DNA from 3 places in the Gordonia sp. NPDC003422 genome. Region 2 is predicted to be linked to each of the others. Evidence: predicted binding sites of a transcription regulator. Region 2 holds the regulator's gene; each other region holds the start of a gene.
What was found. Region 2 encodes LexA, which represses DNA repair genes until DNA is damaged. Its sites were predicted from a motif close to CGAACANNTGTTCG; they were not measured.
Positions count from the first base shown of each region.

Region 1 (5,224 bases), on a different contig from region 2:
CATCTCGCTCGACGAGGCCCTCGACGCCACCCGCACCGGCGACATCTGGCTCTTCCGCGGTCATTCGGGACCCGACCGAGCGATCCGCACGCTCACCAACTCGCCGGTGAACCATGTCGCGATGACCGTCGGCCTCGACGACCTACCACCGCTGCTGTGGCACGCCGAACTCGGCGACAAACTCACCGACGTGTGGACCGGCTCCAACCATCGTGGCGTCCAACTCCACGACGCCCGGGAAGCGGTGGAACAGTGGATGATCCGGTACGAGCAGAGCTGCTGGATTCGACAACTCACCCCGGACGTGACAGCCGAGCAAGAGGACATCCTGTTGCGGGTCATCGCCCGACTCGACGGCACACCCTTCCCCACCACCGCGCGCCTTGCCGGCCGCTGGCTCCGGGGCCGCATCCCCACGAGCGTCGACATGGTTCGCGGCATCCCCTACCTCGACCGCAAGGCTCGCGAACGGCGTGCACGGCGACACGACGAGGAGCACAAGGAGACCGTGGGACTGGAAGCCGCCTATTGCGCAGAGGTCGTCGCGATCACCTACTCCGACATGGGTCTCGTCGACGCGTCGAAGGATTCGAACTGGTTCGACCCCGGCCGGTTCTGGAGTGGCGACCGGCTTCCGCTGACCACACCCTTCCATCTCGGCGACGAAGTGGCTGTGCACCTCTGACCTGTTCGATACCGGGATTCGTTGTCGCGCAGTCGAAGCCATCGCTATCCCGGCGTGTTGGTCCGCTGGTGCGGCCATGCTGGGTTCAGAGATAGGTGGCTTCGACTGCGCGGCAACGGTTTCCCGTGGCGTCGCGCTTCACACTATGAAGTTCTCAAGGTACGGGTGCGGTCCCGACCGGGGTCGGGTGCGAAAGGTGCTACGCGGTTGGCTGGTTCAGGTTGGTGGGTTCAGGCGGCGTTGTCCAGGCGCATGGTGCGTCGGTTGTAGGTCGGTAGTGGTCTCCTTTCGGGATCGACGGAGGCCGGCGGGACCAGCCAGGGGTGGCGGTCAGCCCCGAGGACGACGTCCCACCCGTTGTGGTGCACATCGGTGTGGCAGGACGGGCAGAGCAGACACCCGTTGTCCAGGACGGTCTTCCCGCCGTCGGCGTGATGCTTGATGTGGTGCGCGTGCGCCCAGGACGCCGGGGCGCCGCACTTGATGCAACACCCACCGTCACGCACGATCAACGCTCGACGCAGGTGCGGCGGGAACAACCGCACATTGTCGGTCATCGCGACCGGCACCCCGTCCTTATCGACGGTGATCCCGGTGACCGTCGCATCACACGTTAACAACCGGACGGTGTCCAAGGTGACGGGTCCGGTGAACGCCATCGACGCCAGATCCGGGCTGTCGGCCGGCAACGTGAGCAGCACTTGATGTTTCGGCATCCCCACCAAACCGTCCCCGTGGGCGGCGGCGTCGAGGATGCGTTCCAGAGCTTCGGAGCGGCGACGCCCGGGCGAGCGGGCGTCGGGGGAGCCGTCGGGTTCGGGACGGGGTCCCGACAGGGCGTCGATCATGGTGTGCAGTTTCTCCCCGATCACCGCGTCCACATCCCCACGCACCACGACCCGGCCGTCACCATCGGTGGCCACATCGAAGGTGTTGATGTCGCGGTCATCGCGAGCGGGTACCGCGGCGGGAGCATCGTCGGCGACCTGGTTGCCCAGGGCGCGGGCACGGCGGTCGATGTCGGCGGGAGTGGCGCCGGAGAAGGCTTGGGCCAGAAGATCGGTCACACAGGTTTGACGCTGCGACTCCGACAGCGGTTCCCTCGCCCGCACACCGATATGGGACAGTCCGCGGGCGATCGCATCCGCGTGCTCGCCGGAGACAGACCCGTCAGCGGTGTGACCAGCCAACCGCGGCGTACCGGCCAAAGCAACACCGATACGCAGCAACCGAGTGGCGACCGCGGGCGCGGCGCCCATGACGATCAGCAGTTCGCGGGTGGTGCGGCCCTGCTCCTTCGCGAGCCCCAACCGCTCCACGGCCCCAGCAAGGACTGCGGCGTGGTGGTCGACCATGTTCCGTAGCCGCAGCAGCGCCGACAGGGCTTCGTGCACCTCGCGGGCAGTGTCCGGAGGAGCGAACGCGGCGAGCTGGTCGCAAAGGTGTTCGATGTGGGGCATGCGTCCAGAATACTCGAACATGTATGCGAGTCAAGAACTGTTTTTGCAGGTCAGAGACTCGCATACTACTGTTACTGGTGGTGCGAAGAGGGCCCGGAAAGATGCGCAGGAGTCACAGCCGTATCAGAGATTCAAGGGTGGTTGATGGTTGAGGTTGGGGACAGTGTCAGCTCGCCAAGTGGTTTCGACACGACGCCTCGCCCTTGGGGGCTCGGTGTCGGCTCAACCAGCGGGGGGGTGGGCACCGTGTCGAGATCAACCAGCGGGGGATGGGCACCGTGTCGAGATCCGCCGGATCGAGCCGGTACCGAGCGGAGCGAGGCACCGTGTCGAGATCACCAGCGATGGCCCTACGCCATCGTCGCCTCGACCTCGTCGCGGCTGAGTTCCGGGTCGGTGCCGAGAACGTAACTGGGAACCGTGTGCGGCACGGTGGTTCCGCCTTGAACCCGGCGACGTGACGCGGCAAACTCGGGCGCCTCCCCCATGCTGGCGTGCAGTCCGTTGATGGCGCTCCAGACCGCGCTGCGACGCGCACGCCGTTCGACCGGATTCGGCGGGCGGTACTGCACAAACTGCGCCGCCCACGTGGGCATGGTGTCGCGGATGGCCCAATCCACCGCCGCCTGAGCAGGATTCGTGAGATTGGTGCCGGTCGCCATCGCACTGCCGTGGGTCAGTGCCAGACGCGGGAGATACTCTTCCAGGCAGGCCAGAGTCTCTGCCTTGGTGGTGGGCAGATCGGTACCCCCGAGCGCGTGCCCGACGCGGACGAACTCGCCGTAGTATCGGTCCAGATCGTCGCCACGTAGAGGTCGAGGGTGGTAGATCTCGTGCGCGGTGGCAATTCCCCAGACAACGGTCGCGTAGTTCCACCGCAGCCAGAGCGGATCGTCGGCGTCGTACGGAAGCCCATCTGGCCGAACACCTTTGATGGTGTGATGCATGGCCCGGACGGTTCGGGCAAGACGCTCGGCCGTATCCGTCGTGCCGTAAGCGGTACCGATGAAGAAGGCCAACGAATGCCCTAACCGGATGTTGGCTCCGGCCTGGTCGATCCGGCCCATCGTCGACGTCTGCGACGACTTCTCCACGAGCCGGGAATGATGCATGCCCATCCAGAAGATACTCGGGTCGAGCCGCTCCATGTACGACGCGCACTGCAGTCCGAAAATCAGTGCGGGCGTGTGGGAATGGACATACCACGTGGCACTGTCGGGACCGAACCAGCCCGGGTCGCCGACCGGATCGTCAAAACTCATACCGCGGAAGAACTTGGACTTCACGTTCTCGTCGAACTTCTCGTTGAGCCACTTGCCGATGTACTGATGCGGCAACGCGAACGGCACACGCACCGAGGGCAGCGGCACAGATGGCAGCGGAACGGACGGCAACGACACTGAGGGCAACGACACTGAGGGCAACGACACTGAGCGCACGGACACAACAACCACCCACCTTCTGGTAACAGGTGTGCCCAGAATAACCTTTTGGGTACACCTGTGACCAGACCTTCTTCATAACGATCTGCCGCGCGTATGCTGGTGCGATGTCCAGCCCCACCAGGTGGGCCGGCGTCCGGATGGCGGATCGTCGTGCCGAACGCCGTGAGCAGCTCGTCGCAGCCGCTTTCGACCTGTTCGGATCCGCGGGCGAAGGTGCCCTTTCGGTCCGTTCGGTGTGTCGCGCATGTGGATTCAACAGCCGCTACTTCTACGAGAGCTTCGCCGACACCGACGAACTCCTCGGTGCGGTCTACGATCGCACCGAGGCCGAACTCGCCACGACGATCGAGGGCAAACTCGCTGGGTGCGACGATTCGGTTCGCGCCCGCACTCGCCTCGGCATCCGTTCAGTGCTCGAATTCGGCTCCGCAGATCCGCGTCGTGGGCGCGTCCTGTTCACCGAGGCGCGCGCGAACCCCGTGCTCGCCCAGCGTCGGGCCGCGACCCAGGAACTGCTGCGCGAACTCGCCGTCGCGGAGAACCAGGTGCACGAGCCCGACGCGACCACCAATGGTGTTCGCGCGGCGATGTTCACCGGCGCGATGGCCGAACTCGCCCAACAATGGCTGACCGGAGGCCTCGGCACTGACCTCGATGCTGTGGTCGATGTCGCGGTGAACTTGATGCTCTCCTGACCGACCAGACTCAGACAGTCTGGTCGCGGACCCGGGTCAACCTGCGCACGCCCTCGGGCCCCACTCCGCGGTCAAGTGCGATGATCATTGCAGCACAGCCGATCCCGGATAGTACAAGACTCGCAGCGAAGAGCACCGGATACCCGAACGAGTCACCGACCAGTCCGCCGGCCACACCTGCGATCCCCTGGACGACGACCACGGCGCACGCGAGCAAGGTGTAGTCACTACCGGCGTGATCACGCTCGGCAGCGTCCATCATCACTGTGAACACAGCGACCGTCGCTGCGCCACCGAGGATGTGCTCGGCCAGACTTGCCGACACGATCAGCGCGAAACCGCCCACCCCCGTCGCGGCGAGCAAGTACAGACCGAGACTCGCCGTTTGCGCCACCCCACCGATCAGCAGTGCGTTGCGACGACCGAACCGGAATGCCAACCACCCGCCGAGGGCTGCGCCGCCCAGCGCACCAAGCGACGACAAGGCACCCTTGATCAGCGCGATCTGGGCGCCCGACAGTCCCTCGTCGACCATGAACGGCCCGACGACGGCCGAGCCCATCGAGTCGCCGAACTTAAAGCCGCCGATCAGCAGGATCAGTGCGAACATGCCGGGGCGGCGCAGCCGGCGCCACCAGGAGACGCCCGACGCATCGGGCGTCGACGTCGGCGCAGCGGACCCCCGGATCGACGTCAGCCCGCGCAGCCACCACACCGGAATCGTGGCCGCCAGCAACAGAACCGCCATCGCGACGAAGAGCAATCGCCACCCGGCGATCGAGAACAGCCAAAGCAGACCGCCGCCGCCCACGATCATGCCGATCCGGTACGCGCCGACCTGAATTCCGTTGCCGAGACCGCGTTGTCGTGCGGTCAGCAGTTGCACGGCCAGTCCGTCGGTCGCGATGTCCTGAGTGGCCGACAACAGATTGATGACCG
Region 1 covers NZ_JBSFQL010000015.1:78,289-83,512, forward strand. Annotated here, with positions in the region: gene ACWDTF_RS14255 (guanylate cyclase) at 1-685, shown strand, start outside; gene ACWDTF_RS14260 (DUF222 domain-containing protein) at 916-2,145, opposite strand; gene ACWDTF_RS14265 (oxygenase MpaB family protein) at 2,496-3,569, opposite strand; gene ACWDTF_RS14270 (TetR/AcrR family transcriptional regulator) at 3,695-4,285, shown strand; gene ACWDTF_RS14275 (MFS transporter) at 4,296-5,224, opposite strand, start outside.
Region 1: the regulator LexA is predicted to act here: its motif matches at 2,160-2,173, upstream of ACWDTF_RS14260 (DUF222 domain-containing protein).

Region 2 (5,224 bases):
GCTCTACGGCGTCACCCTGGTTGCTCGACGACGGGTCGTGTACGGGCCGATCGATCCGGTCACGTCCCGCGAGTTGTTCATCCGCCACGCGCTGGTCGAGGGCGACTGGCGCACCGATCACTCCTTCTTCCACCGCAACCGCGAACTGCTCGAGGCGGCCGCCGACGTCGAACACCGAGTCCGCCGACGCGATCTCGTCATCACCGAGGATCAACTCTACGATTTCTACGATCAGCGCATCGGAGCCGAGGTCACCTCGGCCCGCCACTTCGACACCTGGTGGAAGCGCGCACGCCGCGATCGGCCGGATCTGCTCGATCTCACTGCCGCCGACGTCGGCGCCGACACCTCGGTCGCCGACGCGGACTTTCCCGGCGCATGGCAACAGGGCGACGCACGACTCGAATTGCGGTACCGGTTCGATCCGGCGGCCACGGATGACGGCGTGACCGTGGTCATTCCGGAAGCACTGCTGGGCCACATCCGGTCCGCGGGCTTCGACTGGACGGTGCCGGGCCTGCGATCGGAATTGGCCACCGCGCTGGTCAAGACGCTGCCCAAGCATCTGCGCAAGACGATGTCGCCCGCCGGGCGGTTCGCCGAACTCGCTCTGTCCCAACTGAAACCACGGTCCGAACCGATCGTGTCCGGACTGGCCCGGGAGCTGACCACCATCGTCGGAACCACGGTGGCCGCCGACGATTTCGTCCCCGACCGGCTACCGGCACACCTGCGCGTGCATTTTGCGCTCGCCGATGCGACGGGCGCCATCGTCGACACCGACGACTCGCTCACCGATCTCCAACGCCGACATCGTCGGAGCACCACCCCGGAGCCGATCGTCCGGCGCGAGTTCACCGCGTGGACGGCCGACGGGATCGGTTCGCTCCCACACAGCTCGCAGGTGAAGATCGCCGGTCAAGAACTGACCCGCTACCCCGCGATCACGGCGGTGACCGACGCGACCGGCGCCTCGCGTGCCGTCGTCCGTACCGACGCGACGTCCCCGCAGGAGCGTGATCGGCTCGTTTTCGAAGGCGTCGCGGCCCTGCTCGACATCGCCATCCCGCCGCTGTCGAAGAAGGTCGTCGGCTCTCTGGCCGGGGCCGACAGACTCGCCTTGAGCCAGAGCCCCTACCGCAGGATCGAGGACCTCACCGCCGACTGCACGCGACGCGCGATCCGCGACCAGATGGCTGATGCGTCCGCCGCCGTTGCCGCCGTCCGCACTCCCGCCGAGTTCGAGACCGTGCGCGCGCGGATACAGCCGGCAGCCCTGGCCGCCGCACCCGAGTACTTCGCTCTCGCCGTGGCGACCCTTCGGGCCCTCGCCCCGGTGCGCACGCTGATCGACCAACACGCGGGTTCGGTGGCAGCCGACGACGTCGCCGAACAGATCGACGACCTGGTGTTCGACGGATTCGTCCGCGTCACCGGGCGTACTCACCTGTCCGAGTTGCCGCGCTACCTTCTCGCCGCACAGACCAGGTTGGCAGCGCTGCCCGCATCGGCGGCACGCGACCAGGAAGGCGTCGCGGTCATCGACCGCGTGACCCAACGCTGGAATCAGCGTCTCGCGCAGGTGTCGGCGGCCAGGCGGGACGCGGTCAACGAAGAAGCCCACTGGCTCGTCGAGGAACTGCGGGTGGGTGTGTTCGCCCAGCGCATCGGAACCGCGTACCCCGTATCCGAGAAAAGGGCGCTACGAACCCTGGACAGACTCGGCTGACACCTTGGTATCGGCGCCATTCGTTGCGACCGAACGGCCTTGGAGGTCGTCGATCTCACGCTGGAAGTCGTCGAGCGAATCGAACGACCGGTACACCGAGGCGAAGCGCAGGTAGGCCACCTCGTCGAGGTTGCGCAGCGGTCCGAGGATCGCGAGACCGACCTCGTTGCTCGGGATCTCGGCCGAACCGCTGGCGCGGACGGCGTCTTCCACCTGTTGCGCCAACTGTGCGAGGTCGTCGTCGCCGACCTCGCGCCCCTGACATGCGCGACGGACCCCGCGCATCACCTTTTCCCGACTGAACGGTTCGGTCACGCCGTTGCGTTTCACCACGGCGAGCACCGCGCTCTCCACCGTGGAGAAGCGGCGGCCGCACTCAACGCACGCCCGACGCCGCCGGATGGCCTGCCCCTCGTCGGCGACACGCGAGTCGATGACCTTGGTGTCCTCGTTCTTGCAGAAGGGGCAGCGCATGTGATCCTCACGCCTGTCGCGGGACACGGCGGCACATGCGAGTCGTACGCCGGGTCGGTTCCCGACCGGTCCCTGTGACATCGAGGATACCGCCCGCCGATCAGCGGTACGCGGGTGTCAGCAGTGGCTGCCCGACCCGAAGTCCGCTGGACTCCAGGTCATTCAGCTCCAGAATCTCGTCGATGACCACTTGGCGCGGAACGTCCGGCGCCACCCGCGCCGCAATGGTGCTCAGCGAGTCACCCGCCCGCACGTGCGTCACCTGGGTACTCGTCGGCGACGGGGTCTGCGACTCGGCGTAGTTGTTGCCGACGATGCCGATCACCCACACCGACACCGCGAGCGCGAGACCGGCGAGCACCCCGAGCGCGGTGGCACGCCGACGCGCGTACACGGCGGATGCGGGCCGTTTGGACCCGCGACGCCCCACCGCCTCGCCGCACCGCGTCGAGGTCGGCGCGACCCCCGGCATCGGCGCGTCGGCGCGACCTGCCGGGCTGGTCTGCCCGATCGGCCGGCCGGTCGGCCGCGTGATGCCGCGCGGCGCGGGCTGCGTCCGCAGCGGCGTGCCGGCCGCCTTACGAGTGGTGACAATGGTCGAGTCCACGCTGGTGCGGGCGCGGCCCGAACGGGTGAGTGTCGCGCTGGTCATGCTGGCCTCCGGGGGTGCTCGTGGCGGTTGTGCCGGGTACTCGGGCAGTTCGGCGAACGCGCTGTCGAGGACGTTCGACGGCCTCGATCACGTGTTCGATGAACTGATGTTCGAGTTGTACCACGCCCGACCGACAAAGTCGCGCCACACCTCGAACAAATGTTTGAAGTGATCGTCGCGCTCCGCTAGGCTCGGGCCCACGGACATGTCAACACCCGCCGCCGACAACCAGCCGATTCGCTCTCAAGCGAGGCGGCGACAGAGAGGAATCCGAGCAGATGAGCGACTCACGGCCCAAGCGCACCGGAACTCGGAGCGATGATCGCGACCAGGACGCTCCCATCGATCCTGCCGCCGCCGAGGCGTCGCTGACCGCGCGTCAGCGCGGCGTGCTGGACGTGATCCGGCAATCGGTGCGCGAACGTGGCTATCCCCCGAGCATCCGCGAGATCGGCGACGCGGTCGGACTCACCTCGACATCGTCGGTCGCCCACCAGCTGCGCACGCTGGAGCGCAAGGGACTGCTCAAGCGCGACCACAACCGTCCACGCGCGGTCAACGTGCAGGACGCAGATCCGGCCGCGACCAACGCGGGAGGCGATCCGCTGCCGACGCCGACCTTCGTGCCGGTGCTGGGCAGGATCGCCGCCGGTGGACCGATCCTCGCCGAGGAAGCGGTCGAAGACGTGTTCCCACTCCCCCGCGAACTGGTCGGGGACGGCTCACTGTTCCTGCTGCGGGTGGTCGGCGAATCGATGATCGACGCCGCGATCTGCGACGGCGACTGGGTGGTCGTCCGTCAGCAGAGCGTGGCCGAGAACGGCGACATCGTCGCCGCGATGATCGACGGCGAGGCCACGGTGAAGACGTTCAAGCGCAAGAACGGGCACGTCTGGCTCATGCCGCACAACGAGCTGTTCGAGCCGATCCCCGGCGACGACGCCGCCATCCTCGGCAAGGTTGTGACGGTGATGCGCCGGATCTGAGGGCAAGTACACCCCGTCGGATATCTGTACCTTTCAACCCGACCGTGGACCTGGCCAGAAACCTCAGCTGTGGCCAGAAACCGCTGGGGCGCCTCGGGTTTCTGGCCAGACACGCGGTTTCTGCACTCACGCAGCGCCGACGATGCGCCGGGGACACCATCTCGCCCCCGCACAGACCACCCATCCCGAGTGCTCGCATCTGCGCGCGTCTCCCATCCGCGCGCAATGCATTACGAGCAGATGGGAGGAATGCGAGCACCTGTTCCGTCGAGCCCGCTAACGTCGATCGGCGCGTTCTGCGGAACGCGCCGCACGGACGCGGCACCCGCAGAAAGCAGGGGAAGAAACTTCCTCCCCTACCCTCAGAGTCCTCCCCTACAAATTTCTCGGGGACGACTGTGAACCCCGGGGAAGAAACTCTTCCCCTAGATTTTGCGGCACCACACTGACGCATTTGCCCAGGTCAGCGACCTGGGCGCCGCCATCGACAGCGGAAGCACAATCCGTTGAAGTTGTGCCCGGAATCCGGGCACAACTTCATACGGAACCACGGACAGCCGAAGTCTTCGTCTCAGACGGCAGGAGAGAGCGGGGTGGCTGCGGCGTCGAGCACCGACGTCGCGGCCTGACGCGCACCGGCCGGATCCGCGGTTGCCAGTGCTGCAGTGGCGGCTTCGCGGCACGCGTCGAGGGTGACCTCGGCGAGCCGCGCGCCGACGCCGGCCGCGGCGACCGGTGCACTCGAGAGCGAGGTCACCCCGAGCCCGGTCAGCACGCATGCGAGGTTGGGGTCGGCGGCGGCCTCCCCGCACACCCCCACCGGCTTGCCCAACGTCTGACCTGCCGACGCGACCTCGGCGATGAGCTTGAGCACCGCCGGTTGCCACGGGTCGGTCAACGACGCGAGGTCCGCGGACATCCGGTCGGCGGCCATCGTGTACTGCGTCAGATCGTTGGTGCCGATGGATACGAAGTCCACCTCCGCGAGGATGAGCGGCGCCAGAATCGCGACGGCGGGGATCTCGACCATCACTCCGGCGGTCATCCCCCGCGCACGCACCTCCTGCGCGAACGCCGCTGCTTCCCGGGCGCTGGCGATCATCGGTGCCATCACCCACGGTGTCGATCCGGTTTCGGCTGCGGCCCGCGCGATCGCATCGAGTTGGTGCGCTCGAATCTCCGGGTTCTCCACCGCGATTCGGTCGCCACGAACTCCTAGTGCCGGATTTGCCTCGTCTTTGTGGTTGACGAATTTGAGCGGTTTGTCGGAGCCCGCGTCGAGCGTGCGAACCACGACCTTCTGCCCGGGAAATGCCTCGAGCACTTCGCGGTAGATGCCCGCCTGCTCGTCGACCGTCGGCTCGTCGGGGCGGTCGAGGAAGG
Region 2 covers NZ_JBSFQL010000003.1:102,463-107,686, reverse strand. Annotated here, with positions in the region: gene hrpA (ATP-dependent RNA helicase HrpA) at 1-1,729, shown strand, start outside; gene nrdR (transcriptional regulator NrdR) at 1,703-2,203, opposite strand; gene ACWDTF_RS03895 (LysM peptidoglycan-binding domain-containing protein) at 2,304-2,855, opposite strand; gene lexA (transcriptional repressor LexA) at 3,134-3,841, shown strand; gene ACWDTF_RS03885 (phosphoenolpyruvate--protein phosphotransferase) at 4,413-5,224, opposite strand, start outside.

Region 3 (5,224 bases), on a different contig from region 2:
TCTACACCAACCATCCGGGGCTGGCCGGCACGAGCGTGTCGGTGGCGGCCAACCCGTTCCTCGCCAAGCAGCCCGACTTCGGCGCAGCGTGGCAAAAGCTGATCGCGGACTCCGTCATCTACGCGAAGGCGCACTGGGACGAGTACCTCGCGTTCGAGATCAAGAACTCCAAGGCCAACCCGGCCGACATCCGCGCCGCCGCCAACCCGGGAGGCTATGCCCCCGAACCATTCCCGGCCGCCGGCGTCCGACTCCTCGAGGGCACCAAGGCGTTCCTAGTCGCACAAGGCAGCCTGAAGACCGACTACTCCCTCAACGAATGGCTGTACAAGCCCTCACACGCCTGACGCGAGCACGTCCCGCCGGCTAGGTGCGAGCTTGCGAGCCTCGAAGCCCCTGGCGAGACAACATCGCCGCTTGACCACTCGCTACTCCACCGGAAACCGCACCCGGCGCACGCTCCAACCCGCCGTGACCAACCGTCGTTGGCGTTGATTCTCCCGAATATCGATCGGGGGTGTGGTGGTGTCGTCCCGGCCGGGTGGCCGCAACCGATGCTTACGGCGCACCAACGCCGTGACCTGTTGCGGCACATCGTGCACCCGGTTGATCCGCGCCGGATTCGGAGGCGCACCGGGTTGCGGATTCAACGTCCACGCCGTGCGCCCGGCATCCGGACCCTCCTTGACCACATGCGTGGTGTACTGCCCCGGCTCCGGACCCACCACCCGATTATGTGGACCACACGCCGGACCCAACGTATCGATGTCGGTCACCCCGCCATCGGCCCAGTCCTTGTCCGCGTGATGAATCTGCACCTTCGCCGCCGGCACACTGCACCCGGGACACGCGCACCCATCATGATGGGCAAACAACAAGAACCGCTGCGACCGCGACGCCAACCGTTGCGCCGTCCCCAAATACAACGGCTGACCCGTCACCTCCGAGAACACCGCCAAATGCAGCTGGGCCTCCGCGGCCAACGCGATAACGTCCTCGATCGGCAGATCCGTACCCGTCGCCGTCCGACCAAACCCCGCGCGCTCGGCCAACTCGGCATCGGTGATCTTCACAATCACATGCGGCGGCAACCCATTCACCGAGCTGCCCAACAGCTTCCCATCCAACGCCGCCCGCAACAACGCCCGAAACGCATCGTGATTGCGCTGCGCTGGGCACCGGTCATCCCGCTCGGCCGCCGCCGCCAACTCTTCGGCACTGACATCGTCTTTCGACCCCTGCAACGGCGTCTCATCGGCCGGATTGTTCATCCCCTTGACCGCCCACGCCGTCAACACCGTGTCGAACATCGCCCGGGTCAACGGATCCAACTGTCCACTCAGCTTCGACATCAACTGAGAATCCTGCCGCCCCAACGACACCCCGCGCCGCCGCGCGCGATCGGAGTCATCGGTCAACGTGCCATCCGGATCCAGATGCGCCAACACCCGGGTCCCCAACGCAGTGATCTCCTTCGGCGTGAACTCACGCGCATAGTCGACCATGTCCCGCTCCGCCGCCTCCACCACATCCGCAGGGATCGCCGCCGGGATCTTGTCCAAGGTGTCCAACACCGCATGCACATGATCGGCACCCACCGCACCCTGCGCCACCGCCTCGGCCAGATACGGCCGTTTCGGTTGCAGCAGTTCGCCATACACCGAGAAATGCCGGGCCACCGCCGCCATCTCCGCTATCCGCTTCCGCGGCTGCGTCACCCGCAGACGCGTCGTCAGAAACGAGTGCACCGACGTATCACCCACCAAACGGAACGCGTCCCGGTCCGAGACGTCCATCACCCGACGATGACCCGACCACGCCATCCGACGCACCGCACGCTCATGCTCCCCGGCCACCTCCACGACCTCCGCAGACGTATTACCGGTGGTGTCGACCGCATCGATGCGATCCAACAAACCATGCAACTGCCGATACAGATCGACCACATCATCCCGACCCGACGGCGCACCATCAGAATCCGGATGCTCGGTCTCCGCGCGCACCGACATCAACTCGTCGAAATCCCGCGGCACCCCCACCAACCGCGAATTCCACGCGGCGCCAGGCCCATACAACGCAGGACTCGCACGACGCTCATCCGGCACGCGAGAACCAGAACCAGAATCCCCCGAAATCTCCGCCACCCCCACGCACCTCCCCCAAGCGCCATTCGAATACCTGTTCGAGGTTACGCGGTCAACCCGACACGCGCAAGGATCCTTCGAAAATTCCTCGGGAGGCTTTCAGCCACCCATGGTGATCACAAGCCGGCCCGGCCGGTCGTCGACCCACGCTTCGGCCACATCGCGTAGCGGTGCCGTCCGCACGTCGATCGAAAGTTCGCCGCTTGCAGCATAATCCAGAATACTCGGGAGTTCCCGCAGCATCAGCATCGGATCGATGGAACCACCACCGGAACCGCGAATCGAGATCGGCCGTGCACGTAGGATTGCCGCGTCGAGCGCGATGTCGCGGCCCGCGACCGCCCCGATCTGGAGATACTGCACGGGAGAACGACTTTCGGTGAGGCTGTGCGCCCGGAGGGCTCCAAGCGCCATCTCGGCCACCGGTCCCCACAGATAGTCGAGAACCACATCAATGCCGTCGGCGAAGGCCGCCGCGAGACTCTCGGCAGGGTCGTCGTGAATCAGCGACACCGCCACCACGCGCGGGTCGTCGGCAAGACGCGCCAGGGCATCGGCGTTGCGGCCTACAGCAATGACGCGCTTGGCGCCGAAGTGCAACGCGATCCGGACGGCGAGGGACCCAGACGTTCCCGTCGCGCCCAACACCGCGACCGTGCCGCCCTGCACGACATCACCACACGTGACGAGCGGCATCCACGACGACATCGCGGGGTTGACGATGGCCGCAGCAACCTCGGTCGCCAGGGGGTCCGGTACCGGGATTCCGAAGCCGCGCGGGACGACGGTGCGTTCGGCGATGGTGCCGTACGGGTCCGGACAACCTCCGGTGTAGACGCGTTGCCCGTCGATGACGCCCACGCCATCGACTCCGGCGACGAAGGGCAACTCATCGCCGGACGAGTAGTGGGCGCCGCTCGCGACGGACCGGACGAGTTGGTGGACGCCGGCGGCGAGCATCTCGACCTCGGCGAGTCCATCGGACATGGTGGGGTCGGGAAAGTCCGCGCAGGTGGGTGGCTTGGTGAAGTCGGTGACGACTGCAGCTTTCATTATTCGCTCCTGAACATTGTTCAAATACCTATCTGCTAGTGTTGTTGAACATTGTTCAGAAGTCAAGGGAGCTCAGGACACGCAATGGCGCGCACCGCCCTCAGCCGCGAAGCGATCGTGGACGCGGCCTTCGACCAGCTCGCCGATAGCGGCTTGGAGGGCATCACCGCGCGAGCCCTGGCCGCACGACTGGGCGTCCGGGCCGGCGCCCTCTACTACCACTTCCGCGACATGTCCGACCTGCAGGATTCGATGGCGTCGCGCATCATCGCGGAGATGCTGGCGGAGCCGATATCACCTGAGGCGCGGGCCGATTGGCGGGTCCTGCTGCGCACCAGCGCCCATCACATCCGGCGCACGCTGCTGTCGTTCCGCGACGGCGCCAAGCTGGTCTCGGGCACCACCCTCGTCGACGACGAAGCGCTGCGCAGTCTCGAAGAGCCGGTGCGGGTTCTCGTCGAGGCCGGGATGTCACCGGTCGACGCTCAGCGCGCATTGCAGACGGTCAACGTCTTCGTGAGTGGCTTCGTCGTGGAAGAACAGCACCGACACCCCACCCCGGGGCATGACCGCTTCACCGCGGACGATCGACGCGCACGGCTCGATCCGGACGAGCAGCCGCTGCAGTACGCCTTGAGTGACGAGGTCGCGGACCTGCCAACCGAGGCGTTCGATTGGGGCCTGGAGGCGCTGATCGAGGGAATCGGTGTGCGCCTGAGCCTCTGACTCCTGTCGGACAGTCGCGGGTCCACCGCGACTCGGCAAGCTCAGCCCTCGGCAGCAAAGAACGCCTTGGTACGGACGTTCCACAGCAGGGCAGCATAGACAGCGGCGGTCACTCCTGTGCCAATTGCCGCAAGCAACACAAGCCAAGGCTGGGTGCGGTCGACGTCGGCCTCGGCCACAGCACTCCCGATGATGTCGGTGACTCCCCCGATCGATGGAACGGGGCCAACAGAATCAGAAAACCCCCGCCCGGATGTGCCGGACGGGGGTTCTCATCGTGGTAGCGGGGACAGGATTTGAACCTGCGACCTCTGGGTTATGAGCCCAGCGAGCTACCGAGCTGCTCCACCCCGCGTTGGTGAACACCACGTTACACATACGTTCGCCTGCGGTGCAAATCGATACCTAGATGTCGCCTGAACTGGGAAAACGCGACTCACCCCGACTCCCTTCGACGTCAATCGCCGGCGAAACCGACCCCGCAACATCGACATATGCGAGCAACCCGACTGCGTGATACTCCTGTGACCGATGTCACATTTCGAGTACAATAGGCGCGCCGACGACCACCCGAGGAGGCACCATGACCACGCATCACCCGCACCGGCACGAGAGCCACGGCAATCATCCGATGAGCATCGTCGCGTTCCTGCTCATCCTCGGTGGGTTCGCCCTCGCCGCACTGTGGCTGGTCGCCATGGCTGCCGGCAACACCGGCCCGGCGATCCTGTGCGGATTGGGGATGGTCGCCGCGTTCGCGGGCGCCGTCACGATCTTCACGTCGCTGATCCACCGCTACCACCACTCACCGGTGATACCCGACAACACCCCGGCCGAGACCGACCGCTACTTGCACGAGTACCGCGACTGAGTTTCCGCCGCGCCCTGAGCGACCCAGCCCTCCGCTCCCTGCGCGACCCATCCGCTCCCTGAGGCGCGAGCTTGCGAGCCTCGAAGGGCTGGCGAGACAACATCGTCATCTCACCAGGGGCTTCGAGGCTCGTCGCTTGCGCTCCTCACACCTCAGCCAGCGGTAGGGGGCTCGCACCTCAGCCATCGGTAGAAGCGCTTCCTCGCACTAGCTACGCCTGATCAACCCGCCGGCTGAGCCGCCTCGTACTGTGCGACAGCACGTTTCAGCTGTTCGAGTGCCGCGCCATAGGCCTGGAAATCGCCACTGGTCTGCGCCTGTGTCAGCTTCTGCAATGCCTCGTCCATGGCCTTGACCGCATCCCGTTGGGCAGCAGTCGGCTGTCCTCCCTGCGGTTGTGGTTGCGGTTGAGGCTGTGGCTGGTTGTCGG
Region 3 covers NZ_JBSFQL010000006.1:28,271-33,494, forward strand. Annotated here, with positions in the region: gene ACWDTF_RS07070 (ABC transporter substrate-binding protein) at 1-347, shown strand, start outside; gene ACWDTF_RS07075 (HNH endonuclease signature motif containing protein) at 429-2,039, opposite strand; gene ACWDTF_RS07080 (alcohol dehydrogenase) at 2,244-3,197, opposite strand; gene ACWDTF_RS07085 (TetR/AcrR family transcriptional regulator C-terminal domain-containing protein) at 3,282-3,923, shown strand; gene ACWDTF_RS07090 (hypothetical protein) at 3,965-4,102, opposite strand; tRNA gene ACWDTF_RS07095 (tRNA-Met) at 4,202-4,278, opposite strand; gene ACWDTF_RS07100 (hypothetical protein) at 4,507-4,794, shown strand; gene ACWDTF_RS07105 (UPF0182 family protein) at 5,016-5,224, opposite strand, start outside.
Region 3: the regulator LexA is predicted to act here: its motif matches at 2,172-2,185, upstream of ACWDTF_RS07075 (HNH endonuclease signature motif containing protein).